2 regions of the Bacillus tuaregi genome follow, and region 1 is predicted to be linked to the other one. Evidence: riboswitches for the same ligand, from Rfam matches in the RefSeq annotation. Region 1 holds a riboswitch; the other holds the start of a gene.
What was found. A riboswitch is a leader RNA that binds a small molecule or an ion and turns the genes downstream of it on or off. The one in region 1 is predicted to bind cyclic di-AMP.
Positions count from the first base shown of each region.

Region 2: it holds a riboswitch for cyclic di-AMP, as region 1 does, so the genes downstream of both, BQ5321_RS20880 (cation:dicarboxylate symporter family transporter) here and BQ5321_RS07900 (dicarboxylate/amino acid:cation symporter) in region 1, are expected to answer to the same signal.

Region 1 is NZ_LT629731.1:1,162,290-1,177,774, reverse strand. It holds gene BQ5321_RS07900 (dicarboxylate/amino acid:cation symporter) at 7-1,263, opposite strand; cyclic di-AMP (ydaO/yuaA leader) riboswitch at 1,405-1,543, opposite strand; gene BQ5321_RS07895 (MFS transporter) at 1,688-2,950, opposite strand; gene htpG (molecular chaperone HtpG) at 3,108-4,982, opposite strand; gene fabF (beta-ketoacyl-ACP synthase II) at 5,168-6,409, opposite strand; gene pxpB (5-oxoprolinase subunit PxpB) at 6,687-7,415, shown strand; gene BQ5321_RS07875 (5-oxoprolinase subunit C family protein) at 7,399-8,403, shown strand; gene BQ5321_RS07870 (5-oxoprolinase subunit PxpA) at 8,408-9,175, shown strand; gene BQ5321_RS07865 (ABC transporter substrate-binding protein) at 9,395-10,816, shown strand; gene BQ5321_RS07860 (EAL domain-containing protein) at 10,803-13,307, shown strand; gene BQ5321_RS07855 (fumarylacetoacetate hydrolase family protein) at 13,357-14,223, opposite strand; gene BQ5321_RS07850 (nitroreductase family protein) at 14,449-14,976, shown strand; gene BQ5321_RS07845 (EamA family transporter) at 15,156-15,485, shown strand, end outside.
Region 2 is NZ_LT629731.1:3,830,117-3,845,601, reverse strand. It holds gene BQ5321_RS20885 (NAD(P)/FAD-dependent oxidoreductase) at 186-1,778, shown strand; cyclic di-AMP (ydaO/yuaA leader) riboswitch at 1,978-2,128, shown strand; gene BQ5321_RS20880 (cation:dicarboxylate symporter family transporter) at 2,306-3,571, shown strand; gene BQ5321_RS20875 (ABC-F family ATP-binding cassette domain-containing protein) at 3,729-5,282, opposite strand; gene BQ5321_RS20870 (tRNA dihydrouridine synthase) at 5,733-6,698, shown strand; gene BQ5321_RS20865 (NAD(P)/FAD-dependent oxidoreductase) at 6,896-7,966, shown strand; gene BQ5321_RS20860 (hypothetical protein) at 8,493-8,795, opposite strand; partial or broken gene BQ5321_RS20850 (xylose isomerase) at 9,200-9,754, shown strand; gene BQ5321_RS20845 (glycoside hydrolase family 43 protein) at 9,877-10,872, opposite strand; gene BQ5321_RS20840 (GntR family transcriptional regulator) at 11,098-11,820, shown strand; gene BQ5321_RS20835 (phosphoketolase family protein) at 12,253-14,637, shown strand; gene BQ5321_RS20830 (glycoside hydrolase family 43 protein) at 15,033-15,485, shown strand, end outside.

The DNA of each region.
Region 1 (15,485 bases):
TTTAGCTTAAACTGCTTCTTCAAGCAATTCTTCGTTAATATTGCTTTGTTTTTCTTCTCTTCTTTTCTCCGTCTCTGCCACAATGACGGCACAGGCAGCATCTCCTGCTGTGTTAACAGCCGTTCTTGTCATATCAAGCAAACGGTCAATCCCGATAATTAAGGCAATTCCTTCTACCGGCAGGTTGACTGTTTGCAATACCATAGCAAGCATAACCAGACCTACACCAGGTACACCAGCAGTACCAACACTTGCTAGTACAGCTGTTAACACAACTGTTATTAATTGAACAAAAGTTAGCTCAGAACCAACCACCTGAGCAATAAAAATCGTCGCAACACCCTGCATAATCGCCGTTCCATCCATATTAATAGTTGCGCCAAGCGGCTGTACAAAACTACTAATAGATTCAGGAACCTTTAGCTTTTTCTGTGCAACGTTCATTGAAACAGGAAGCGTCGCGCTGCTACTTGAAGTACTAAAGGCTACACTCATGGCTGGTGCAAAGTCCTTGATAAATTTTATGGGATTACGTTTACCAAGCAGGGCTACAGAACCGCCGTAAGTAATAATAAAATGAACAAAGAGAGCCAATAACACAACAAACATATAAAGACCCATCGCCTTCATAGCGTCAAAGCCCTGCTTTCCAACAGCTGAAGCAATTAAACCAAATGTGCCAAAAGGAGCAAACTTCATAACGGTATTAACCAAATACATCAGAATATCATTCGCTTGCTCGAAGAGGTTCATAATGCCCCTTACTTTATTACCAAGGACAGAAATACCTAATCCTATAAAAACTGCAAAAACAATAATCTGGAGCATATTACCTTCTACTAATGAACGAACTGGATTTGTCGGGATAATATTTAAAAGTGTTTCCGAAACTGGTGGTGCTTCGGCAGCATTGAATTCTGCTGTTGATAAATCAAACTCACCTGCTGCACCAGGTTGGAAAACATAGGCTAAAGCAATGGCAATGGAAATGGCTATTGCAGTTGTAACTAGGAAGAAACTTATCGTTTTTAAACCAATACGTCCCAATTTCTTGGGGTCACCCAACCCTGCTGCTCCCAATGTAATAGAAACAAATACAATAGGTACAACCAGCATATTAATTAGATTAAGGAATATTTTACCAAGTGGAGTAAATACATATTGGTCAATTTGAGGGAAAAAATCTCCGGTGAATAAATTCATAATTAAACCTACAGCGGCTCCTGCAATAAGGGAAAGAATAATTTTTGTTGATAGTTTCAATATAGTTTCCTCCTTTTCTATTACTATCTTAAAATGATTTTGTTGAATTTTTCATCCTAATGAATCTCATTTGCTATTCAATCACTGTATTTTGAGAATAAAAAATACACAGAGGAAATAACCCTGTGCAATAATATGCCAGTGACCCCTCAAATGGCCTACGAGGTTAGCTGTCGGGTTCGGGTTTTGAGAGTACCCTACCTTATAAAGGATTCACCCCATGTACATGTAATGTACGATTGGTTCCCCCGCTCTAAAATAGATTAAGCGAATTAGCTATGAAATTATTATATTCAAGTATTTTCTTAAACTTTTCTAATATAATTATTACAAAAAAGTTCTTTCCTTGTCAAGCATCTCATACGTAAAATTTTTTTTCACAAAAGAAACCTGTACACAAAATCGCACAGGTTAGAATAGGTTATTAGGTATTTGATGCTGATACAGCTTGTCTTGGAACACGTAATAATAAGATACCCCCAATAATGAATAGGATCACAAGACTAAATACTCCACTGTTTGTACTGCCGGTTATTTGTGCCGCTGCCCCAACTAATACCGGGCCTATGATTGCTGCAAACTTCCCAAAAATACTATAAAACCCAAAAAATTCATTTGATGACTCTTTTGGAACAAGCTTCGCAAAGTAGGAGCGACTCATTGCTTGTATTCCACCCTGAGAGGTTGCTACAAGCATGGCTAGGAGCCAGAAATCCAATGCTGTGTCTAGAAAATAGGCATAGCAGCAAATAAAAATATAAACCATAATTCCAATCATAATCATCGTCTTTTCGCCATATCTTCCACCCATTTTACCAAACAGGACCGTAAAAGGAGCCGCAACAACCTGCGTAACAAATAAAACAATTAATAAAGTAGTAGAAGTAATCCCTAGGTCAGAACCGAAGGCGGTCGACATATTAATAACGGTATGGACTCCATCAATATAGAAGAAGTACGCAAGTAAAAAGATGAATAAAGGACGATATAATTTAATATTTTTCAATGTTGTAAAGAGCTGCTTAAAGCTTGTAGAAACTGGATTTGAAACATGTTCCTTATAGTATTTCTGCTCCACATTCCTAAGCATCGGTATGGTAAATAGTCCCCACCACAGGGCAGTAATGGCAATCGCAACCTGACTTGCAGTAGTTGTTGCTAATGGAATAACCCCTTGTTGGGATAATAATATAATTCCGATGGATACAATAAATGGAATAGTGCTTCCAATATACCCAAGTGCAAATCCATTGGCCGAAATACGCTCCATCCTTTCCTCGGTTGTGACATCAACAAGAAAGGCATCATAAAAAACATTTGCTCCCGAGAAACCCATTGATGTAACCACAAAGCACACTAATAGTAGAAGCCATTGATCACTTGGTACGACAGCTAATAAAAGCGTAAAAAGAACCCCTAATGATGAAAAGATTATAAAAAGCCGTTTCTTATAGCCCTTGAAATCTGCAATGGTGCCTAATATTGGCGCTAAAACAGAAATTAACAGGGTTGCAAACGAATTCGCGTACCCCCAATAAGCCGTTGACGTTGATGCTGCTATTCCCGCTTCTGTCGCAGACGCTTTAAAATAGAGTGGAAAGATAGCGGTGACGACGACCAAGGTATATGCCGAGTTTGCCCAATCATAAAAAGCCCAACCACGTTCAGGCGCAGTCATTTTTCCCATATCGATACCTCGCATTCCTACTTGATACTAAATCCTAATATCAGTGTACTATGTATTGACTAAATATTATTTATATTTCATAAAATAATCCATCAAATTAATTTTATGAAATATAAAAAGCCCCGTACCTTCTAAAGTACGGGACCATTTTTTACCATTATACCATCACTTTACAGATATCGTTAGTAAACTCAACTGGATCCTGAATTGGCAAACCTTCAATCAATAAGGCTTGATTATATAGGAGATTCGTATATAATGCTAGCTTCTCTTGATCCTTTTCAAAAGCGGATTTTAAGGCTTCGAAGACTTCGTGATGAGGATTTATTTCTAATACCTTATCTGCTTTAATACCCTGATTGTCAGGCATCGCATTTAGAACCTTTTCCATTTCGATAGAAATTTCACCGTCAGTGGACAGGCAAACCGGATGCGTTTTTAATCGTTTTGAAATACGAACATTCTTTACCTTGCCCGCTAGAATATTTTGCATCTTTTCAAACAGATCCTCATTTTCATTTGATTCCTCAGCTGAATCTGTTTGATCCTCTTCAATACCAAGATCGCCGCTTGAAACTGACCTGAATTCCTTTTCTTTATAATTCATCAGCATTCTAATTGCAAACTCATCAATTTCATCTGTAAAGTAAAGAATTTCATAGCCTTTATCTGCAACCAATTCTGTCTGCGGAAGCTTTTCAATTCGTTCATTTGATTCACCGGTAGCATAATAAATATATTTTTGCTCCTCTGGCATTCTTAAGACATACTCATCAAGCGTAATGAGCTTCTTCTCTTTTGAAGAATAGAACATGAGTAGGTCCTGTAAAACTTCTTTATGAGTTCCAAAATCACTGTAAACTCCATATTTAAGCTGTCTGCCAAAAGAATTGAAAAACTTCTCATATTTTTCGCGGTCATTTTTCATCAAGCTCAAAAGCTCACTCTTAATCTTTTTATTGATATTTTTCTCAATCCGTTTTAATTGGCGGTCGTGCTGAAGCATTTCCCTTGATATATTTAGTGACAAATCTTCAGAATCTACCATTCCCTTTACGAAGCTGAAATAGTCTGGTAGCAAATCAGCACATTTATTCATGATGAGTACACCATTTGAATAAAGTTCCAAGCCTTTTTCATATTCCTTTGAGTAATAATCAAAAGGAATATTCTCAGGAATAAACAAAATGGCATTGTATCTGATCGCACCATCAACATTTGTATGGATTGTTTTTAACGGTTTGTCAAAGCCATATCGCTTTTCTTGATAAAATTTCTCGTAATCCTCATCTGTCAAGTCACTTTTATTTTTTTTCCAAATAGGAACCATACTGTTGATAATCTGTTCTTCAACAAAATCAACATATTCGTTATCATTATCTTCCTTTGGCTTACTAACGGTTACATCCATTTTTATTGGATAACGAATGAAATCAGAATACTTCTTGATGATTTCTTTTAAACGATATTCCTCTAAGAACTCATCGAAACGGTCTTCCTCAGTATTTTCTTTAATTTTCAGAATGACTTCTGTTCCGACTGAGTCCTTTTGACACAGTTCTATCGTATAGCCATCTGCTCCCTCTGATTCCCATTTGTATGCCTCATCACTACCTAACGCCTTACTAATAACTGTTACAACATCAGCAACCATGAATGCTGCATAAAATCCTACACCAAATTGACCGATAATATCATATCCGTCCTTCAATTCATTTTCACTTTTAAAGGCTAACGAGCCGCTTTTGGCAATCACTCCGAGATTGTTTTCCAGCTCCTCTTTAGTCATTCCAATACCCGTATCCATGATTTTCAGGGTTTTATTTTCTTTATCAGCCTCTACTTTTATGTAGTAGCTATCCTGATCAAACCGTAGAGTGTCATCTGTTAATGCCTTATAATAAATCTTGTCAATCGCATCACTAGCATTCGAAATTAATTCTCTTAAAAAGACCTCCCGATGAGTATAAATAGAATTAATCATCAAATCTAGCAGCCTTTTTGATTCTGCTTGGAATTGTTTCTTTTCCATGTCAGCATCTCCTTTCATATTTAAAACTAGGTGAAGTGTACGCAGTTAAACCATTTATTAAACATATCAATTAGCACTCTACCATTCAGAGTGCTAATTGTGATATTAATTTAATAACATATCCATTTTCAAGTGTCAATATTTATGGGAAAATTTCGGATGTACACAGCCTCTACTCCATCAATCTATTCTGAATACTTTCTAAACACAAGCGTGGCATTATGTCCACCGAACCCAAAGGAGTTGGATAATACAATTTGTAGATTCTTCTCCCTTGCCGTATTTGGCACATAATCTAAATCAAGGTCTTCATCCTTTGTTACATAATGAATAGTAGGAGGCATGATACTGTCTCTAATGGCTAAAAGCGAAAAGATTGCTTCAACTGCGCCTGCTGCACCAAGCATATGACCTGTCATAGATTTTGTTGAGCTGACTGACAGCTCGTATGCATACTCCTTAAAAACATTTTTAATTGCTTTTGTCTCATATAGATCATTCAATGGTGTGGAGGTTCCATGTGCGTTTATGTAATCAACCTGTTCAGGTAATATGGCAGCATCCTTTAATGCTAACAATATTGCCCTGGCAGCCCCTTCGCCATCAGGTGCAGGCGACGTAATGTGATAAGCATCACCTGTAGCACCATACCCTATTAGCTCTCCATAAATTTTAGCCCCTCGCGCAAGCGCATGCTCTAATTCTTCTAAAATAATAATTCCTGCTCCTTCTGCAATGACAAATCCATCACGGTTTTTATCGAACGGGCGGCACGCTGTGTCTGGATCAGGATTCGTAGATAGTGCGGTCATATTAGAGAAGCCGGCAATGGTCATTTCGGTAATGGAGGCTTCTGTTCCACCCGCAACCATCACTTCTACATTCCCATTCTGAACTTCGCGAAAAGCATCGCCAATTGAATTCGAGCCAGAGGCACAGGCTGTTACAGAGCAATTATTCATCCCTTTTGCACCTAATTCAATGGATACTCTTCCAGCAGCCATATCAGGAATAAACATTGGAATGGTAAACGGATTTACCCTTCTCTGTCCCTTATCAAGAAACTTTCGATATTGCTCTTCAAACTCACCTAAACCGCCAATCCCTGAACCAATCCAAACACCAACACGTTCAGGCTCCACATTTTCACCAATTTGAAGACCAGCATCATCTACCGCCATTTTACTGGCTGCAACAGCAAATTGACTAAAACGCCCCATTCTTCTTGCTTCTTTTCGATCAATAAAATCCTCTGGAGTAAATCCCTTAACCTCTCCAGCCAGTTTCACATCTACTTTTTCTACATCAATCATGATAGCAGGAGCTATTCCTGACTGACCCTTTATAACACTTTCCCATGATGCTTCAGCATCATTTCCTACCGGAGTAACAGCACCAATACCGGTAATCACAACTCTTTTTTTCATATTTATATCTCCCCACTGTATTTATACTTATTTTAACCCGTGAATCATTTGATTTCAAAAGGATGTCAGAAAGAAGAAGAATAATTTTAAATGTATTTAAAATTCTAACATTTTCCTGACTGATAATATATATATATTATTCAATAGTTCAGCGCCTAAGTTCACTTTAATTCGAATTGAATTTTCTTTATAATAAGACTATTCTATACTTTCATAGAGGCTTTCTTATGAATCCTCATGATGATATTTTCCTATATTACATTTTTCTGGAGGTATTATGGATTACAAACTATTTCCACAGGGGGATCAAGGAATAATCATTGAGCTTGGTAGCGACATCTCCACCATTACGCATCAGAAGATCCGGTTAATTTCTGCTTTTCTTGAGAAATATCAGCCTGAATGGATAATTGAATACATCCCTTCCTTTACGACCATTACTATTTTTTATCATCCTATAAAAATAGCTCGTGTAACACAGGGAAGAATGCTTCCCTATCAATATGCTGCTGAAGAGATAAGTAAGATATTATCCAATCTCACTGGCACTGATGAATATAAACCAAGAACAATAGAAATCCCCGTCTGCTATGGTGGGAATTTAGGTCCCGACCTCGAATTCATCGCAAAGTTAAATAGTTTAACACCAGAAGAAGTCATCGAGATTCATACTTCTGGTGATTATTTAGTGTACATGATTGGCTTTGCACCAGGATTTCCCTACTTAGGCGGAATGTCAGAAAAGATTTCGGCACCTAGAAAAAAAACACCCAGATTAAAAATCCCCGCGCAATCCGTAGGAATTGCCGGTAAACAAACTGGCGTTTATCCACTTGAGACACCTGGAGGTTGGCAGATTATTGGGCGTACACCGCATTCATTATTTCGCCCACATGAAGATCCTCCTACATTACTAAAAGCAGGGGATAAAGTAAAATTTACGGCCATTTCCTTGGAAGAGTTTATAGAAAGTGAGGAGATGAACCGCTATGCTGAAAATCATTAAACCTGGACTTCTTACAACCATTCAAGATCTAGGCAGGTTTGGTTATCAAAAATATGGCATCATTACAAGCGGAGCAATGGATTCCCTTTCCCATCGACTTGCTAATATTTTAGTAGGAAATGAAGAAAGCACAGCCACTATCGAAATAACCTTGCTAGGACCCATTATACAGTTTAAGGAGGATACATTGATTGCAATTTGTGGAGGGAACCTTTCTCCGTCCATTTCTAACCAGCCTGTCCGAATGTGGCGACCTGTTTTTGTAAAAAAAGGGGCCGTACTAAAATTTGGACAACCACATTCCGGCTGTCGTGCTTACCTAGCTATTGCCGGTGGTTTCTCAATTCCAACCATTATGGATAGTAGTTCGACATATCTACGAGCCAACCTTGGCGGCTTTCAAGGAAGACCTTTGAGAGAAGGAGACCTGCTGCATACTGTAAAGAAGCCAGACCCAACCTATAAGTTACTAGCAAAATGGCATAACAAGGAAAACCAGGCTCCATTTATAGAGGCAAAATGGTCGATTTCTTCACAGCTTATCCCAAAAATAGAGCATTTTCCTGTTATTCGTTTCATAACAGGGCGGCAAACAGTTCTTTTTACAAAGGAAAGCCAAGAAATTCTTTCGACAGGCTCCTTCCAAATCACACCTCAATCTGACCGCATGGGGTATCGGCTAAATGGACCTCCACTAGAGCTAGATAAATCAGTAGAAATACTATCAGAAGCTGTAACATTCGGTACGATTCAAGTCCCTGCCGATGGTAATCCGATTATTCTCATGGCTGACAGGCAGACAACCGGCGGCTACCCCAAAATAGGTGAAATTGCTTCGGTAGATTTATCGCTGCTAGCACAGGCTAAACCACTTGACACAATTCATTTTAAAAATATTTCACTGGAGGAAGCGCAGCTTCTATTACTAGAACAGGAAAGCAAAATCAAACAATTAAAATATAGAGTTCATTCATTATTAGGAGGATAACAGCATGGAAGTAGTTGATATAAATTGTGATATGGGAGAAAGCTTTGGAGTCTATAAAATGGCCTTAGATGAAGAAATCCTTAATTATATTACATCAGCCAATATTGCCTGCGGCTTTCATGCTGGTGACCCGGCAACAATGAGAAAGACAGTCCAGCTTGCCCTTGAAAAGGGAGTCGGAATCGGAGTGCATCCCGGCTTTCAGGACCTCATTGGCTTCGGCAGGAGAGAAATAAATATTACGCCACAGGAGGCCTATGATTTAATTGTCTATCAAATTGGTGCTCTATATGGCTTTGTGAAGGCTGAAGGAGGAAAACTACAGCATGTAAAGCCACATGGTGCTTTGTATAATATCGCTGCCAGAGATACTGGTTTATCCACAGCGATTGCAGAAGCTATTTACAAAATTGACCCAGAATTAATTCTTTTTGGTTTAGCAGGGAGTGAACTAATTCATGCCGGGAAGCGAGTTGGACTTCGGACAGCAAGCGAAGTATTTTCCGACCGTACTTACCAGCAGGATGGTACCCTTACTTCACGTACCGTACCCAATGCTCTCATTACAGATTCCTATGACGCTGTAAACCAGGTCATCAATATGGTTAAGGAAGGAAAAGTGCGCTCTCTTCAAGGTGTGGAAGTTACTATTCAAGCGGATACCATTTGTATCCATGGTGACGGAAAAAGCGCAATAACCTTTGCAAAAAGCCTGTCTTCAGCCTTGAAAAATGCTGGAATTAAACAAGCTAAAATAAGTGAGTTTTTGTGACCACAAAAATGATAGCCAAGGTAATTCTATAATATAGTATGATTACGCCGTCTCCTTCTTATAGGATTCGGCTTTTTTTGACAGTGATAAATCAAATGTATTCATAATCGAGCAGGGCTTACAAATAATTGTGTCATATTTCCGAAATTACTTATTAATACCATCACTTAATACGAAGGAATTGGTACAATATACCCAAACGGGATGGAGGTTATGAAGATGAGATCAACACGGCAATGGTTGTGTCTTGCTTTTATGCTCATATTAACTGGTTGTAATTCATCTCAACCCACTGATCAAGAAAATGAAACCACTGGCGATTTACCTGCTTTATCGATTATTGCTGATTCCGAGCAATCTCTAGCATTGTTTCAAATGGAAGAAAAAAATATAAAAGAAAAATTTGGTGTCCGCTTAGAGTACCATTATCCTGATAGACTAAATGATAATTTAGAGGACTTTTTATTTGCCAGCAATCAAACCTATGACATTTATATGATTTTTCCTGCAAAAATACCAGAGTATGTTGAGAGAGACATGCTACTGCCGTTAGATTCATATATCGAAAAAACTAAGGATATTGATGATGTGTTACCCGTTTATCGAAATCTATATATGAAATTTGACAATCATGATTATGGAATGGTTTATGATGGGGATACACATCTCTTATTCTATAGGAAAGATGTGTTCGAGAAGTATAATTCAGAATATAAGGCTTTATATGGAAGGAATTTAGAGCCTCCTTCCACATGGAAGGAATATGATCAGATTGCCCAATTCCTGACAAGAGATCAGGATGATGACGGTGAAATTGATTTATATGGCACCGCAATCTTTGGCGGAGATGCCAAAAGGTATATTTGGTTTGCTGAGCGCTTTGCTTCTATGGGAGGAAAGTATTTTGATGAAGAAATGAACCCTCTTATTCAGGAAGAATTAGGAATTAAAGCCTTACAGGATTTGATTAACTTGAATGACAGCGGGGCAACTCCCCCAAATTCCATGTACGATTGGATTGATTTAAACAACACATTTCTTCATGGCGACTTGGCTATGGTCGTTCAATGGAGTGATACTTCCCGATTCTCCTTCGACCATCAAACATGGGATTCGCAGATTGAAAATAAAGTCGGTTGGACACTTGTACCTGCTGATAATCCTGAAAATCCTCGAGGCGGAGTCTGGATCGGCCGTGTTTTAGGTATTTCAAAGCAATCTGCACATCCTGAAAAAGCCTGGGAAATTATTTCTTATATCACATCCAAAGAAATAAGCAAAAATGCCCTAATATCAAAAGAAACCATTAATGATCCGTTTCGATATAGTCATTTTACCGCAATTGAAAAAGGCGCATTTCCAACAGTAGAAATGAATGAGGACTTTTTAAACACAGTAAAATCCAGCTTACATAATCCAAATGCTGATTTAATGATTCCAGGCGGTTGGGAATACATGCAAGCGCTCGATCAAAACATCCATAAAGCATTAATCCATAATCTAACTGCTGAGGAAGCTTTGCAGCAAACTGCCGTTGAATGGAATGAAATTACAGCACGGTACAACGCCAATTTGCAAGCCGTTCATTACAAGCAATGGCTCAACCTCCTCGAGGAGGTAGGTAAGAATGAAATGGAATAGGGGTTTAGTTTTCCAGTTTTGGCTGGCAATGAACATTCTTGTTTTAATCAGTGTTCTTACGATTAGCGGCCTTTATGCTTGGAGAGAAACTGCACATTTGGAAGACAGCTTAAAAAATGAAGGAATAACAGCTGCCAAAACACTAAACTCAGCGATTGGATTATATATGCTTGAAGAGGATTATTCTAACTTAAGTCCACTTACATACTCCTTACAATCCGAACCAAATATAGCTTATGTCATTATCAGAGATAAGGAAGGCACTACCGTAAATCAAAAGGGTGAAACAAATCTTACAGATCTTATTATCGAAAAGATACCGCTCGAATACTTTAAAGTAAACGTCGGGGAAGTGGAAATGGGACTCAAAACAACCACTTTGAAAAAACAAAAACAAATGGTCCTAATTGATACGGTGATTACCGTTATTAGTTACTCACTTCTTTCTCTAATTTTTTCATATATCATCAGTAGAAAAATGACAGCACCTATAAAAAAATTGATTTTGGCCACAAAGCAACTATCAAAAGGACATCGTAATGTGGATGTGTTAGAAGAAATAAGCGTCATTGAGATTAAGCAATTAGCAATAGAATTTAATAAAATGGCTAAAACCATTTATAATCACGAGGAAATTTTAGTCAACGAAATTAATAAAGCAACGAAAGATTTATCTAAAAAAATAGACATGCTTGAGGTATTTGGAAGTATCTCAAATTCAGTATTAGAGGACGATGTTCAAAGCCCAGAGATAATAAAATCAACATTGCTAAATATCCAAAGTTACATGGGTGCTTGCCAGGTTACATTAACCTTTATTAACCAGCAAAAAAGACTGGAAGTATTCCGGCTCGAACAGGAAAACAATACCTCTTCATATGAGCTTCAAATGGAAGATACCTCCTTCAGTTATGCTATTAATCAAAAACAAATCATAGTCCGTAACGATTTGTTTTTCAATAATGCTTCTATTTTTGAACAAAAGCTTATGAAGGAAGGAATGAAATCCTTATTAATATTGCCAATTATCGCAAAAAACAAGGCTATTGGCACATTAAATATAGCAAGTTCTAAAAAAGACTATTTTTCCGAAGATATTATTGAACAGCTGACATCCTTTACGAATCACATTGCCCTTGCCTTTGACCGAGTTGCTGCATATGAATCGTTACATAAGTCCGCCTACCATGATTTCTTGACTGGTTTACCAAATTTCCGTTTATTTAAAATTTGTGTTCAGGATGCATTGGAAAAGGCAAAACAAAATAACACACTTGTCGCTATATTGTTTATGGATTTAGACCGCTTTAAGGCCGTTAATGATACATTTGGACATGCCACTGGAGACCTGTTATTAAAATATATTTCCAAACAAATTGTATCCTGTTTAGCTGAAGGTGATACAGTTTCCCGAATTGGCGGAGATGAATTTACCGTTCTGCTGCCCTTTTTAACGGATAGTACGGAAGCCGTGGCGATTTCTAAAAAAATTATGAAAGCATTAGAAAATCCGGTTATTATAAAAGGCTATAAAATCCCAATTTCAACCAGCATAGGTATTTCCTTTTTCCCTAAGGATGGTCATGACCCTGATACTCTAATAAAGCTAGCAGATCGTGCAATGTATAAAGTGAAACAGCAGGGTAAAAATAATTACGCTATCTATACTCTCCGGGAGGATAAATATACCGTTAATCAAATTGTATTAGAAAATAATATTCGAAAAGCCATTAATAAAAAGGAATTAACCGTATATTATCAACCGAAGATTAATATTCAAGATGGAACAGTGTCTGGTGTTGAAGCTTTAGTCAGGTGGATGCATCCAGAACAAGGGCTGATTTCTCCAGAACACTTTATTCCACAAGCTGAAGAAACAGGATTAATCGTACAAATTGGCGAGGTTGTGATGAAACAAGCCTGCCAGCAATGTGTTACATGGCAAAAGCAGGGGCTACCTCCTATTCCCGTTTCTGTCAATTTATCTCCACATCAATTCCTACAATCTACTCTTGTGAGTAATATTGAAAAAATAATAAGAGATACTGGTATTAATCCTGAGCTATTAGAGCTTGAAATTACGGAAAGCATGTCAATGGATATAACCCGTTCTATTATCATATTACAAGAGCTTAAAGCTTTGGGTGTACGTATTGTTGTCGATGATTTTGGAACAGGCTATAGTTCACTTAATTATTTACGCCAATTACCTATTGATACAGTTAAAATTGATAAGTCCTTTATTAGGGATATGACAATAGATAAGAATAATGAAGCTATCGTCGCTACCATTATTAATATGGCACATAATCTAAATTTAAGTGTCACGGCAGAAGGAGCTGAAACGGAGGAACAGGTAAAATATTTAAAGCGATATTTATGTGACAATATACAAGGCTATTATTTCAGTAGGCCCATTCCAGCAAACGATTTTGAAGTCCTGTATACACAGCTTGTGATGGATGCACAAAAAACCCTCTTATATGCATAGGCATTTAAGTCAAAAAAGCGAACAGTTTTCTGTCCGCTTTTTTTGACATTTATTCAAGTACATTAATTAAAGTTCCAATCCCTCCAACCGAAACCTGAACTTCATCCCCTGCCTTCAGCCATTCCTGCTGGTCTTCTGGATAGCCTAACACAACCCCTTCAGGTGTGCCGGAAAAGATGATGTCGCCAGGCTTTAGTGTCATATATTCAGAAATATAACTGATAAGTGTTGCACAATCAAAAATCATATCACGAGTATTAGCCGATTGCTTAACTACACCATTTACCCTACATTCAATATCCAGGTTAGTCGGATCTATTTCATCAGCTGTTAGTAAATATGGCCCAATCGGGCCGAAGTTTTCAAGCGTTTTCCCTAGCAACCATTGTCTTCCACTTCGGAACTGGAGATCTCGTGCAGAAAGATCATTACCTACTGTATAACCAAATACACAAGAAAGTGCCTCATCCTTTGAAACATTTGAGACTTCTTTACCAATGACAATGACCAGCTCCACTTCATAATCATATTTCTCAGCACACTTTGGAAGCTTAATCTTTTGATTATGCCCAGCTAAGGTGTTATTAAATTTGCTAAATATAACTGGTGAGGTAGGAATATTCTGGCTTGATTCATTTACATGGTCGACATAATTTAAGCCTACACAAAGAATTTTTTCTGGATTTGTCACACATGGTGCATAGACAATTTCTTCCTCTGAAAGATAAGCTACTTCCTCTTTCATTAAGCTGTATAACTGCTGTATTGCCTTATCTCCACCAGCGATTACATCTTCCATTTTAGTAGGGATTTCCAGCGAAAAGATTCTAGCAGACTCTTCTACATCGATAATTCCTTTTTCTGTCACAATACCTAAGCGAATTTGATTATTAGCTTTAAAATTAATGAACTTCATGTAAACCCTCTTCTCTTTTTGATTTTTCTGAATAATCTATATTCAATTATCAATAATTCTACTTCATTAGTTCGATTTCCTTCTTAGTTAACAAGAATAATAGGCTTTTGTGTAAGAAAACCTCAAAACACTGAAAAATATTACAAAGAAAGACAATAAAAGAAATTAATTTATTTGTATTCCAATAAGATTAATAGTATTTTAAATATAAAGGAGGAATATCGTGTGAATGTATTTGAAGCAATCCAAAAAAGGCGAGAAATCAGTCATTACTTACCAAAGTTGATACCAACAAAGGAACTGGATCAAATCTTACATGCCGCTTATTTAGCGCCTTCAGGGAATAATCTTCCATCAAGAGAGTTTATTTTAGTAACTGAGAAGGATTCATTACAGCATCTAGCCCAGGCTACACCTTTTGTTCCCTGGCTATCTGGAGCTGGAGCAGCTATTATCATTACAGGACGTCCCGATATCAGTAAATATTGGCTGCAGGATGCCTCGATTGCCAGTGGTTTTATTTGGTTATCAGCTGTTGAATTAGGAATTGGGTCAGCATTTGGTGCTATATACCATTCTGAGGATCAGGAAGAATCCGAACGAAGGGAAAGCTATGTACGCGAACATCTCCACATTCCAAATGACAGACGAATTGTAGCTATTCTAGGTTTAGGCTACCCCGAAAAAGAGCCACCTACAAAGACATTATTATCAAAAGACTCAATCATCCATTATGGAAAGCATGGTAAGTAATACTTCAGACATAATGAAGACAGGGCGAGTATTCACATTTTACAGTTCTTCATTTATTTCGATATAATGTATTAAGGATTAATTTTTTTCTAGCATATGTCATGCCTGAATATTGATTCCACTCACCTTTTATGAAGGTGGGTGGTTTTATTGTGTGTGTTGGGAGCAAGGAGGATATTATGAGTACTTGGAAATTTGCTTTACTTGTTTTTCTTGGAGGTTGCTCGTATGGTGTTGTTTCAACATTTGTAAAACTTGCTTACTCTCAAGGATTTAATGTTAGTGATGTAACAGGTACACAGTATTTTTTTGGTGCCATCCTGTTATGGATTCTTTCTTATTTTATGCCGAAGAGTCCATTAAGCTTCAAATCATTACTGATTTTGTTAATTAGCGGAGTTCCAATGGGGTTAACCGGTATTTTTTATAACCAATCCCTCAAATATGTTGATGCTTCAATAGCTATTATTCTTTTACTTCAATTTACGTGGATTGGAATTGTAATACAA
Region 2 (15,485 bases), 2.7 Mb from region 1:
GGTGCTAATGACAAACCAAATGAGATAAAAAAGGAAGTGCTACAGAGTTTCTACCTCTGCGGCACTTCCTTTTTTATCCAATATAAAACAAATATATATAAAAGAGTAACTGTTATCACAGCAGTATTTAACGAGGTGACGTATATTAAAAAAGCAGCAAAATATAATATGGGATGGAAATTAACATGTTAAGAATAAGTAATATAAAGCTTCGTGCTGATTTTGAACCAAGTAAGGAAAATGAACTTTTAGCTCAGAAAATCCAGAAAATCTTAAGGGTTAAACTCGACAAAATATTGTCTTTTCGTATTTCTAAGAAGTCAATTGACGCAAGGGAAAAACATAATGTACGGCTTGTTTATTCTGTTGATGTGGAAATGGAAAACGAGAAAGTGTATTTAGGAATAAAGGATGTTTCTTCCTACGAACCAATGGAATATACAATCAAGAAAACCCAAAAAACAACTCGTCCAGTCGTAGTCGGCAGTGGACCTGCTGGACTATTCAGTGCCTTGATATTAGCCGAACATGGATTAAACCCGATTATGATAGAGCAGGGAATGGACGTCGACCGAAGAAAAATGGCCGTTGAAAAATTTTGGAAAGATGGTGTGCTTGAACCGAATAGCAATGTCCAATTTGGTGAAGGTGGAGCAGGAACATTTTCAGATGGTAAATTAACAACAGGTATAAAAAATATTAGAATTCCGAAAGTGTTAAAGGAACTTGTAGAAGCCGGTGCTCCAGGAGAGATAGCATATTTGTCAAAGCCCCATATTGGCACGGACATTTTAATCGATGTAGTGAGAAATATTCGTAAGAAAATTGAATCACTAGGTGGGGAAGTACGATTTGAAACGAAAATGAAGGAACTGATAATCGAAAATGATAAAGTGAAAGGAGTGCTGTTAGATAGACAAGGAGTGTCAGATGCCATAGAGACCGATGCTGTCATATTAGCGATAGGGCATAGTGCTCGAGATACGTTTTATATGTTAAAGGATTTAGGTGTAGAGATGATACCGAAGCCCTTTGCTGTAGGAGTACGAATTGAACACCACCAAAAAGATATCGATTTACAGCAATTCGGCAGCTTTGCCAATCATCCATTACTTGGTGCATCTGAATACAAATTGAATGCACATCTTGCCAATGGTCGAGGTGTATACACGTTTTGTATGTGTCCTGGGGGTCATGTTGTGGCTGCCGCATCAGAAAAAAATTCAGTCGTAACAAATGGTATGAGCTATAGCGCAAGAAGTGGTGAAAATGCTAATAGTGCCTTGCTTGTTTCTATCACACCAAAGGATTTTAATGGAGAGGTTTTGGCAGCTATCGAGTTTCAAAGAAAGCTTGAGAGAAAGGCATTTGAACTTGGTGGCAGCAATTATTTTGCACCGGTACAATTGGTCGGGGATTTCCTGGAAAACAAAGGTAGTAAACAGCTTGGTGATATTATCCCAACCTATAACCCAGGTGTTACACCAACAGATTTAAGAGAATGTCTTGATGATTTTATCGTCGATAGTTTAAAAGAGGGTTTAAGGGCAATGGATAAAAAACTTGCAGGCTTTATCAGACATGATGCCGTTTTATCAGCGGTAGAAAGTCGAAGCTCATCACCAGTGACCATTAAACGAAATCCGCGGACCTTTGAGTCAAACATCAAAGGGTTATATCCTTGTGGAGAAGGTGCAGGATATGCCGGAGGAATCACGTCTAGTGCTGTTGACGGCATAAAATGTGCAGAAGCGATAATGGCGATTGAAGATAAGTAATAATCACATAGTTAGATATTCTGAAATAGCAATAAAATCATGTAGAGCTCACCTTATATCAGGCAACTATTCCATTGGGGGTTGCCTTTAAAACTATCAGAAGATTTATTTTAGAATTTCTAATTCAGATGGGAATTGCCTACCATTTACTAAATAAAGTTTTATTAGTATAATAACATTGTAATTCATAGAAATAATTTATATTATTTCGCTTAATCTTATTTAAGAGCGGGGGACCCAATTTTTTCGTAGAATCTCTGCGTGGGGTGAATCCTATCTATTGGAGGGGCTTACTGTTTCCATAGTCCCAACCCGAAAGCTAACCTCGTAAGCGTTTAAAGGGAACAAGTGAATAAAGGATATAATCGTGCGAATTGACACAACCTGTGTCTTTTTTTGTTGGTCAATTTTCATTTATATCACATTCGAGGCATCCGCCGGAGGCTTAACTTCATTCCTTGGAAGTTAAATCACCTTTGTTTCCCTTGCCTAAGTATATATTTAACAACAAGAAGGTGGGGTAATGGATGAAAAAGTTTAAATTAAGTTTGGCTAATCAAATTTTTATTGGCCTTATTTTAGGTATAATTGTGGGTGGAATTTTCTACGGTAATGAAACGGCACAAAGTGTTTTACAACCAATGGGCGATCTATTTATCCGTTTAATTAAAATGATTGTTGTCCCAATTGTTTTATCAACGATTATCGTTGCCATTGCTGGTGTTGGTGATATCAAATCGGTTGGTAAGCTTGGCGGTAAATCATTGGCTTATTTTATTGGTATGACGATGGTTGCCATTGCGGTTGGCCTCGTTTCCGCTAATATCTTTCAGCCTGGCGCTGGACTAAATATGGACAGCCTACAGCAAAGTGATATCTCGGGTTATGTCCAAACATCGGAAGAGCAAGAAAGCAAGACAATCGCCGATACCCTTTTGCATATAGTACCAACAAACCCAATACAAGCGATGGTAGAAGGTGATATGTTAGCCATAATCTTCTTTGCGGTTGTGTTTGGTCTTGGAATTGCGGCAATTGGAGATACAGGAAAACCAGTACTACGGTTCTTTGAAGGTACGGCAAAAGCCATGTTCTATGTGACAAACCTTTTTATGAAGTATGCACCAATAGGTGTCTTTGCCTTACTGGGTGTAACGATTTCTAAGTATGGTTTCTCATCACTCATTCCTTTAGGAAAGCTGGCTATTACTGTTTATGGAACCATGATTTTCTTTGTGATCGTTGTGTTAGGTTTAATGGCGAAAATTGTTGGATTTAATATCTTTAAATTATTAAAGATGATTAAAGAAGAATTGATTTTAGCATTCTCAACCTCAAGTTCGGAAACCGTGCTACCGAGAATAATGGATAAAATGGAGCAAGCAGGAAGCCCGAAGCATATTGCTTCTTTCGTTATTCCAACAGGTTACTCCTTCAACTTAGATGGTTCTGTTTTATATCAAGCCATCGCATCGCTCTTTATTGCACAAATGTTTGGTATCGAACTAAGCATTGGGCAACAAATTACGTTAATGTTAGTTTTGATGGTGACATCTAAAGGAATGGCAGGAGTACCAGGTGTATCCTTTGTCGTGTTACTCGCTACATTTAGTACGATTGGATTACCTGCGGAGGGGCTAGCATTTATTGCTGGTATTGACCGTATTCTTGATATGGGACGTACCGCAGTTAACGTAGTAGGAAACTCGCTAGCAGCGATTGTTGTAGCGAAATGGGAAGGTCAATTCAATCCTCCTGTTGAAGAAGTAGAGGTAGTTAGAAAAGCTTCATAATATTTTTGGGAGTCATAAAATAGTAAAAGCACAGACCAAAGCTAATGGTTTGTGCTTTTATTTTTTCAATAGAATGAAAGTTTGGGATGAGCTTCTTTCAATGTTATATAAAAATGGGGTACACAAGTGATTTCACTGTGTACCCCTTCATCTTTCATTAAAACACCTTCGTCGTCCAATCCTCACAATTCCAAATATCGGTCGCAATTTCACGATAGAAATCAGGTTCGTGGGATACCATCAGGATACTTCCGCGATAGGCCTTTAAAGCACGCTTCAATTCTTCCTTTGCGTCCACATCTAAGTGATTGGTAGGCTCGTCTAGAATTAATAAGTTCGTTTCAGTGTTAATAATTTTACATAATCGAACCTTAGCCTTTTCGCCACCAGAAAGGACTTCGATTTTACTCTCAATATGCTTCGTCGTTAACCCGCACTTTGCAAGTGCAGCACGGACTTCGGCTTGATTCATGCTTGGGAACTCGTTCCAAATCTCTTCAATACAAGTATTGTAATTAGACTGTTTCACTTCCTGTTCGAAGTAACCGATGTATTGATAGTCACCGCGCTCCACTTTACCCGAAATGGGATTAATTAACCCTAGAATACTTTTTAATAGAGTAGACTTACCAATACCATTTGCACCGACGAATGCAATTTTTTGTCCGCGTTCCATTTTCAAATTCAGTGGGCGAGAAAGTGGTTCATTGTAACCAATAACCAGATCTTCTGTCTCGAAGATCCAACGGCTAGATGAACGAGCTTCTTTGAAATTAAACTCTGGTTTCGGCTTCTCTTTCCCTAATTCAATAATGTCCATTTTGTCGAGCTTCTTCTGACGAGACATCGCCATATTACGAGTCGCCACACTTGCCTTGTTACGAGCAACGAAATCCTTCAAATCAGCAATTTCCTGTTGTTGACGCTTGTAAGCAGATTCTAGCTGCTGCTTTTTCATTTCATATACCTTTAAGAAGCTATCATAGTCACCAGCATAGCGATTTAACTCTTGATTTTCCATGTGATAAATCAAGTTAACCACACTGTTCAAGAATGGAATATCATGTGAAATCAAGATAAATGCATTCTCGTATTCCTGTAAATAGCGCTTCAGCCATTCGATATGCTGTTCATCTAAATAGTTCGTAGGCTCGTCCAGTAATAGGATTTCAGGCTTTTCTAGCAAAAGCTTAGCAAGCAGAACCTTCGTACGCTGCCCACCGCTAAGGTCATCTACATCTCGATCGAGTCCCACATCGTCTAAGCCTAGACCACGAGCAACTTCTTCCACTTTTGCATTAATTTGATAAAAGTCATTACTATCTAACGTTTCTTGTAGCTCTCCAACTTCTTCAAGTAATGCGTCGATATCAGCGCCTTCATCACCCATTTTGGCATAAAGTTCATTGATTTCTGCTTCAGCATCGAAAAGGTATTGAAAAGCAGTACTCAAAGCTTCGCGCATCGTCGTACCTTTTTCAAGGACAGCATGCTGATCTAAATAACCAACACGAACCTTTCTTGACCACTGAACTTTCCCCTCGTCGGGCTGCAGCTTCCCCGTAACAATATTCATGAAGGTAGACTTACCCTCACCGTTTGCTCCAACTAGTCCAACGTGCTCTCCTTTTAAAAGTCGGAAGGACACATCATTAAAAATCGCACGATCACCGAAACCGTGACTTAAATTTTGTACGTTTAATACGCTCATTTTTTTAACCCCTTATCTAATGTCACATGTGGATATCTTACTAGATTTTGACTGCCTTTTCTACTTGAAGTTTTTTCTTGTGAAAAATATATAAAATGAATACTTCTACAGTTTAATAAAATGGATTGAATTATGGTATAACTGTTAAAGTAGTCGGGAAATCTTTAACTTCATTCAGCAAATGCTTTTTGTACCGAAAGCTTGCGACAGGTACAGAAGTTCTCCACTTCTACAAGTGGGGGATGAATGCAAATAGTACTTCGATCCAGTGGGGGTTTAAACCCCGGCTGAATGAAGTTAAGCCTCCGGCGGATGTCACGGATTTTTTAGGGGTAATTTATCGAGCGAGCTCGATAAAAATCCGGACCCAAATTCGACGGGCGAATTTGATACTTATTTTGAGGACCATATTTTGTCTTACATGTCCATAATGAGAGGATTTGAATATAAATGAAGGATAATTTTTGGCGTGATTTACCACGACCATTTTTTGTGCTTGCACCAATGGAAGACGTAACAGATGTTGTTTTTCGTCATGTAGTGAGTGCAGCCGGACGACCGGATGTATTTTTCACAGAGTTTACAAACTCTGATAGCTATTGTCATCCAGATGGAATAAAAAGTGTGCGTGGTCGTTTGATGTTTACAGAAGATGAGCAGCCGATTGTGGCACATATTTGGGGAGATAATCCCGATTATTTCCGTCAAATGAGTATAGGTATGGCAGAGCTAGGATTTAAAGGCATCGATATTAATATGGGCTGTCCTGTACCGAATGTAGCATCGAGAGGGAAAGGTAGCGGTCTTATTCTTCGACCAGACGTTGCAGCCGATTTAATTCAAGCAGCAAAAGCAGGAGGATTGCCTGTCAGCGTGAAAACAAGACTTGGCTATAAGGAGGTTCAGGAATGGGAGGAGTGGCTAACACATATCCTCAAACAGGATATTGCCAATCTTTCTATTCATTTACGTACAAGAGAGGAAATGAGCCAAGTAGATGCGCACTGGGAGTTAATCCCAGAAATTAAAAAATTACGTGACCGGATTGCACCAGATACACTACTAACAATCAATGGAGACATTCCTGACCGTCAAACGGGGCTTCAGCTTGCTGAACAATATGGTATTGATGGTGTGATGATTGGGCGAGGTATCTTTAAAAATCCTTTCGCTTTTGAAAAAGAGCCAAAAGAGCATAGTAGTAAAGAACATCTTGATCTTTTAAGACTACAGCTTGATCTTCAGGATCAATATGCGGAAGTACTGCCACGTTCAATGACTGGGCTTCATCGCTTTTTCAAAATTTATGTCAAAGGATTCCCTGGAGCTGCTGAACTAAGAAATCGATTGATGAACACGAAATCAACAGATGAAGTGCGTGCATTGCTGGATCACTTTGGACAAGAAGGAAGTTAATCAATAAAATATACATGTTTGTGGAGAAAAGAATATAAAAATCAGGCAACTAACCATTGTGGGGAGTTGCCTGATTTTTTAATTTTTTTAAATTATCCATTCAAAAAGTATTCAGACTTTGCTAAAATCATATTATGATAATGATAATCGTTTTCAATTAATGAGGAGTTTGCATAATATTTATAGGGGGATATGTAATGATAGAGGCAGAAATTTTTGATGTGACAATTATTGGTGGGGGGCCAGCAGGGCTATTCTCAACCTTTTATAGCGGTTTGCGTGAAATGAAAACAAAGGTTATTGAATATCAAAGCCAGTTAGGTGGAAAGGTACATGTCTATCCTGAAAAAATGATATGGGATGTTGGCGCGATGACACCTATTTTAGGAGAGAAATTAATCCAGCAGATGATTGGGCAGGCACTAACCTTTCAACCTACCGTCGTCTTAGGGGAAAAAGTTAATAAAATCGTAAAAAACAAAGACGGACTGTTTTTATTAGAGACAGAATCAGGACAGGTACATCTATCTAAAGCAGTGATTGTGACAATTGGTGGAGGGATTATTAATCCGCAGAAGCTTGAGGTTGATGGAGCTGAAACCTTTTATAGTTCAAATCTAAATTACACGATTAAATCATTAAAAAAATTCAAGGATAAGATTGTTGTAATTTCTGGTGGTGGTCATACAGCAGTTGATTGGGCTAATGAACTCGAGCCTATTGCTAAAAAAGTGTATCTTACCTATCGAAAGGATGCGTTAAATGGACACGAGGCCCAGGTATCTCAGCTATTAAATAGCTCTGTTGAGTGTTTCTTTCATACAGAAATTACGAAGCTGCTGCCCGATACTAAGGGTACATCAATTGATATGGTCGAGCTGACTAATAATCGTACAGGTGAAGTTACTTATATGACTGTAGATGAAGTGGTGGTGAACCATGGTTATGTCAGAGAAAAGGCACTCCTTGAAGAAAGTGATTTACAGATTGAAATGGTAGAGAATCACTATATTAAGGGAAATGCTTATTGCGAAACAAGTGTACCAGGCTTGTATGCGGCAGGTGATGTAATTGACTACGAGGGAAAAGTCCATTTAATTGCAGGCGCTTTCCAGGATGCGGTGAATGCCGTTAATAAGGCGAAGCGGTATATACAACCAGATGCAGAAGAAAAAGGAATGGTTTCTTCTCATAATGAGATTTTTCATAAACGGAATCGCCAGCTCATCGACAATCAAATGAAGGAAAATGTAGTTATAGGAAAATAGTTTTGATTATATCAAATCGATAAAGCAAGCAGCAAGGTGTCTTCCAGATGAAAGATAAAATAAGATTTCCAATTTTAACTTCATTCAGCAAATGCTTTTTGTACCGAAAGCTTGCGACAGGTACAGAAGTCCTCCCCTTCTACAAGAGAGGGAGGAATGCAAACTGTACTTCGATTCAGTGAGGGTTCAAACCCCGGCTGAATGAAGTTAAGCCTCCGGCGGATGTCACGGATTTTTTAAAAGGTAGTTTATCGAGCGAGCTCGATAAAAATCCGGACGCAAATTCGACGGGAGAATTTAATTAGTGAGTTTTTTCCAGCAGGTGAACATGAAGGCCTTATGGTGGATGATGCAAAAGAGATATACCATACCCTAAAGCCGTTCACCAACAGCATAGACTTTAATGAAGGTCGGGATGAAAATCATGCATCCACTGTTCCTCCTGTTATAAGTCGTGCATTCCGATTTTTATCCTTAAAATAAAGAAGGAAGAACTCAGTTTTTAGAGGGTCTCCCTTTTTATTTCTTAGACAGCCTTTACAATAAATTGTTGCAACCAGATTTCTTTGTCATATTTGGAAGGCTTATAATCTATCGATATTTTATCGGTATGCTTTAACATCAGATTGTCATAAATAAACGGAATTTCCTCGATAATTACGACATTTTCTCCTTCTTCCTGTTCTACAGGTGCGAGGGAATAACTTGCTGAGCCTCCAGCCCCACAGCCTACACCAGCTAAGTATACATAGATTCCCTTTTTGCTATTGTCTTTTTCTAATATTTTTTTAATTGTTTCTAAAGCCAGGCTACTCACAATGAATTCCATAATAGGTTTCCCTCCATATTTATTTTCTCTCTATTCATAACAGATAAATTAAATTTAGAAAATAGTAAAATACCAAATATTCCTATAATAAAGGTAACATGTTTTTTGAAGCCAATAAAATAAATAGGATTTTGACAACAAAAATAGGGGGAAACCCCTAAAAAGAGTGTTAGGCACCCAGGAATAATTTGCTTATTGCTAGGCAATAACCCCCTATGTTATTTGATAGTATTAACAAGAGGTATTATTACATAAATTTAACCGCAAAAACGATGGCGGTTTTACGCAATCACAGTTGCGGTATTAGAATAGATAATGAGGGAAAATTCTATATTAGAATACTAATCTTGATTACTTAAAAGGAGAATATCTCTTTTACAGAAGAAGTAATGTAAGGAATTTGATTAGATGATAAATTTAAATTTAATATTGAGGCAAACCATGCCATTCTTGCAGGGCATACGTTTGAGCATGAATTACATGCGGCTCGAATTCATGGAATGCTGGGCTCGGTTGATGCGAACCAAGGTGACCCTCTGCTTGGATGGGATACAGATGAATTCCCAACCGATTTATACTCGACAATCTTAGGAATGTATGAGATTTTAAAGAATGATAGCCTCGGCTCAGGTGGTTTAAACTTCGACGCTAAGGTACGAAGAGGTTCATTTGATCCTGAAGATTTATTTTTAGCTCACATTGCAGGTATGGATAGCTTTGCCGTAGGAGCAAAGGTTGCTCAAAACTTATTCGATGATGGAGTTCTAGATAACTTTATTGCCGATCGTTACAGCACCTACAGAGAGGGTATTGGTCTTGATATTGTAGAAGGAAAAGCAGACTTCCATAAGCTTTCAGAGCATGCATTAAAGCTCGATAAAATTGAAAATAAATCTGGTAGACAAGAGAATCTGAGAGCGATATTAAATCAATACTTGGTAAATGTGTACCGTGGATAAAGACAAAATCGTTGGATTACTATAAAGTAATCTAGCAATTTAAATGATCCTTGGTTGCTTGTTTAAGAGGGTGTTCCTAGTGTGGAGCTATTAGGTACCCTCGCTTTATTCATAATCAGATATTATTTGTTATTCGAATCTCGATATGGATCAATTGTTTGAATGGTTCCATCCTCGTTATGTTTAAGTTCTGTAAATTTTACACTGCGCTTATGATCAATCCCTCCGGATAAGGAGCAATCATGATAAAATAAATACCATTTGTCCTCAAATTGAACAATGGAATGATGGTTTGTCCAGCCAATAACTGGTTCTAAAACTTTACCTTTGTAAACAAATGGACCTGTTGGACTATCACCTACTGCATAGACAATAAAATGGGTTGATCCAGTAGAGTAAGAAAAGTAATACTTTCCGTTATATTTATGAACCCAAGCAGCCTCAAAAAACCTTCTCTCCTCATCGCCGGCAAGAAGGGGCTTGCCATTTTCATCAAGGATGGATATCTCCTTAGGGTGATCTTTAAATGTCATCATATCGTCATTTAATTCAGCTGCCAGTGGCCCTAGAGCTGGTTCGTCTGCAGCAGGACCTTCTGCATCAGAAACAAACGTACCTGTTTGCCATTTTTCCAGCTGTCCTCCCCAAAGCCCTCCAAAATACATATAAGCTTTTCCATCGTCATCTATGAATACGGCAGGGTCAATGCTATAGCTACCCGGAATGTAATTTTCCTCCGGCTTAAAAGGTCCGGAGGGACTTTTACTAGTTGCGACACCAATCCTGAAGATTCCATCATAATCTCTTGCTGGAAAATATAAATAGTATTTATTATTACTGTAAGCGCAGTCCGGTGCCCACATTTGTGTACTTGCCCAAGGAACATCTTTTACATGAAGGGCTTCGCCATGGTCAACACATGGAGAATTGAAATTGTCGAGAGACAAAATATGATAATCCTCCATTTTATATTGGTCACCATTATCATTAGATGGTTCATCGTGTTCAAGATCATGGGAAGGATAAACATATATTTTACCTTCAAATACATGCGCAGAGGGATCTGCTGTATAGATATGATCTACTAAAGGCTCGTTCGGTATTACCATTTTAGTCATTTTTGAACTCCTTTTTACCCTGTTTTTAATTCCTGTCATCGGCATCACTTTAAATGTAATATGTTCCATTATTAAGGTTACTATGATAGAAATAAGTGCCAGGCATCTTCCAAATATCTGGAAGGTGCCTGGCACTTACATAAAAAAATTTGCTAAAACGGTTACATTGATAAATAATATGAATATCTAGTGGGAGTCGAAGATGAAAAGATAGAGGGGAATTGAATGGCAGATTTAGTTTATAAGCAGGTTATTGATGACCTAAAAGAGAAAATTTTTGCAGGAAAATTTTCAGATTTGAAATTGCCGGATGAACGCAGCCTAAGTGAATTATATCAGGTAAGCCGAAGTTCCATTAAACGAGCCTTAACAAAAATGGCTAATGACGGTATTGTTTTCAAAAAACGAGGGTCAGGAACGTTTATTAATCCTTTATACTTGAAAAATGAATCCATTTTCAGCTATGAAGGTACAAATTTAGGGATCACTGATAATTTCCATATGAATGGAAAGAGCCCAAAGATTAGAGTTTTGAAATTTGAAGTGATACCGCCTACAGAAGAGTTACAACGTGATTTATTTCTTCAGCCTTATGATTTTGTCTATAAAATCGTTCGTTTACGACTGTTTGAAGAAGAACCATTCATGATTGAAACCGGCTATATTCCTATAAAGATTGTCCAAAATTTAAATCAAAAAATTATTGAGGGATCCATATTTCATTACCTTGAAGAGGCTCATAATATGGCTGTAACGAAATCATTTTTATCAATCTATGCAGAGCCTTCTACTGAAAATGACCAGGAGCTACTGCATTTAAAAGAACATGAGCCTGTTGGAATTATGGAGGGTATCTTTTTTCTTGATAACGGAACACCATTTGAATTTTCGCAAATGCGATTCCACTATAAGTATATGAAATTCAATACAATTGTATCTGTCGATTAAACGAACAGGACCGGAATGATTCCGAGTCCTGTTTTTTACCTTCATTCAGCAGAAGTCCTCCACTTCTACAAGTGGGGGATGAATGCAAATAGTACCTCGATTCAGTGGGGGTTCAAACCCCGGCTGAATGAAGTTAAGCCTCCGGCGGATGTCACGGATTTTTTAGGGGTAATTTACCCGAGCGAGCTCAGGTAATCCGGACGCAAATTCGACGGGCGAATTGGATTTATCATTCGATCCCGAACGGTTTGTATTGAGAAGGAAACGATGAAAGGAAAGAAGAACACTATTCATTCGTTCATAGTATGTTCATAATTGAGCAATTTTGGTACGTACCAATTATAAAAGTAATTGACTATAAAAAAATAATTGGTATGATTGTTTTGTAAACATAACTTATAAAAACTAAAGTGACTTAGGGAGCTGAAAGTAATGAAAGTGATGACAAAGCAGGTTGATTACTCGTCTAAAACATATTTAGAAAAGCTTGATGCTTATTGGCGTGCAACAAACTTTATCTCGGTTGGTCAATTATATTTAAAGGACAATCCATTATTAAGAGAACCAATTAAGGCATCAGACGTAAAGGTAAAACCAATTGGACATTGGGGCACAATCTCTGGTCAAAACTTTATTTATGCTCATTTAAACCGCGTAATTAATAAATATGATTTGAATATGTTCTACATAGAAGGTCCTGGACATGGCGGGCAGGTTATGGTTTCAAATTCGTATCTTGATGGAAGCTATAGTGAAATTTACCCGAATATTAGTCAGGATATTGAGGGGATGAAGAAATTATACAAACAATTCTCATTCCCTGGAGGAGTTGCTTCCCATGCAGCACCTGAAACACCTGGATCTATCCATGAAGGTGGAGAATTAGGTTATTCTTTATCACATGCAGCTGGGGCTGTTCTTGATAATCCAGATTTAATTGCGGCAACCGTTATTGGAGATGGAGAGGCAGAAACAGGTCCATTAGCAGCATCATGGTTTATAAATCGGTTTATTAACCCGATTACTGACGGTGTAGTATTGCCAATCTTAGATTTAAATGGATTTAAAATCAGTAATCCAACGATCCTATCTCGTCAAACGAATGCAGAATTAACCTTATATTTTGAGGGAATGGGCTGGGAGCCATTCTTTGTTGAAGGTGATCAACCTGAAGCAATGCACGTAGAAATGGCAAAAGCAATGGATGCAATCATCGAAAGAATTACCGCTATTAAAAATAATGCTCGTGAAAACAACGATTCGACTCGCCCAGTATGGCCAATGCTAATCTTCCGTCAGCCAAAGGGCTGGACAGGTCCTAAGGAATGGGCTGGTGTTCCTGTTGAAGATTCATTCCGTGCTCATCAGGTTCCAGTACCAGTTGACCAAAATCATATGGAGCATATCGACGCGTTAGTTGAATGGTTAATGAGTTACAAGCCAGAGGAATTATTTGAAGAGAACGGCCGTCTAAAGCCTGAAATAGCAGAAATCACTCCAAAGGGCAACAAGCGGATGGCTATGAATCCTGTAACAAACGCTGGAAGTCTGATTAAGGACCTACGGTTACCGGATTTCCGTGAATATGCACTGGATAATTCTGAGCGTGGAAAAGTAATCGCCCAGGATATGGCTGTATTAGGTAAATATATGAGAGATGTTATTCTTATAAATGAAGAAAATCGTAACTTTAGAATTTTTGGCCCTGATGAAACGATGTCCAACCGTTTAGGACCCGTTTTTGAAGTGACAAAACGCCAGTGGGTAGAGAAGACGATAGAACCATATGATGAGTTCTTAGCTCCTTATGGTCGTGTCATTGATTCCCAACTATCTGAGCATCAAGCAGAAGGAATGCTAGAGGGTTATGTATTAACGGGTCGCCATGGTTTCTTTGCCAGCTATGAGGCATTCTTACGCGTAGTTGATTCTATGCTGACACAGCACTTTAAGTGGTTAAGAAAAGCAACAGAGCAAGCATGGCGTACAGACATTCCATCACTAAATGTAGTAGCCACTTCAACTGTTTTCCAACAGGATCATAATGGCTATACACACCAGGATCCAGGTTTATTAGGTCACTTAGCTGATAAAAAACCAGAATTCATCCGTGAATATTTACCAGCTGATGCAAACTCATTGCTGGCTGTGTTTGACAAGGTGCTTAATGACCGTCAAAAGATTAATTTGATTGTGTCATCTAAACATCCACGTCCACAATGGTTCTCTGCTGATGAAGCACAGGAATTGGTGGATAAAGGCCTGAAGATTATTGACTGGGCAAGCACGGACCATGATGGTGAACCAGACATTGTCTTCGCTTCAGCAGGTACTGAACCAACCATCGAAAGCTTAGCGGCCATCTCTATCCTGCACGAAAAGCTGCCTGAACTAAAGATACGTTATATTAACGTTCTTGACCTATTAAGATTGAGAAGTCAAAAGCTAGACCCACGCGGTTTATCAGATGAGGAGTTTGATGGATTCTTTACAAAGGACAAGCCAGTTATCTTTGCTTTCCATGGTTATGAAGGTCTTATCAAAGATTTATTCTTTGAACGCCGCAACCATAACTTACACGTACATGGTTATCGTGAAAACGGAGATATTACTACACCGTTTGATATGCGTGTTCTAAATCAAATGGACCGATTTGATCTTGTCAAGGAAGCCGCTCTAAACTTACCAAATGCCGATAAGTACTCACATATTGTCACTGAAATGGAGAATATGGTTGAAAAACACAATCAATTCATCCGTGAGGAAGGCACTGATTTACCAGAAGTAGAGAACTGGGTTTGGAAAGACATGAAATAATGAAACAAGGCCATGGGTTTAACACCATGGTCTCTTGATTGTCCTTGTGACATTCCAATTAGAAAAATAATTTGAAAGAATACAGTTGATTTATTATAAGAAATTAGATAAAGTTTAATTAGTTGGTTCAATAAACAAACTAACTAACTAACTGACTAGAAATATAGTTATAAGTTTAGTATTAAGAGGAAGTGCATTGATGCAGTATTTCATTTCTGTTTTATTCGAAATATGAAAACGCATACAAATAAATGATATAAGGAAATGCTGCTTCACAATAAATAAAATGTAAGCAATTTGATAATGGGATATGAAAGTTAAATTAATCTCTACAAATTAGATGAAAAAGAACACAGCAGAATAGTAGCTGAATTAAGAGCGAGAGGATGATAGATATGACAAAAATTCAAAATCCAGTCTTAAGAGGTTTTAATCCTGATCCAAGTATGTGCCGTGCAGGGGATGATTACTATATTGCCGTTTCTACCTTCGAATGGTTTCCAGGTGTATTAATTCATCACTCTAAGGACTTGGTCAATTGGCAGCTTGTGGCACGCCCATTAAATCGCGTATCACAGTTAAATATGAAGGGAAATCCAAATTCGGGCGGAATTTGGGCTCCCGCTTTAAGTTATGCAGACGGAAAGTTTTGGCTTATTTACACAGATGTTAAAGTAACAGATGGTGCTTGGAAGGACTGTCATAACTATTTAGTGACTTGTGACACAGTGGATGGAGACTGGAGCGAGCCGATACGATTAAATGGCTCTGGGTTTGATGCTTCCTTATTCCATGACACTGATGGAAGAAAATATTTAGTGAATATGCTGTGGGACCCAAGAAGCTAT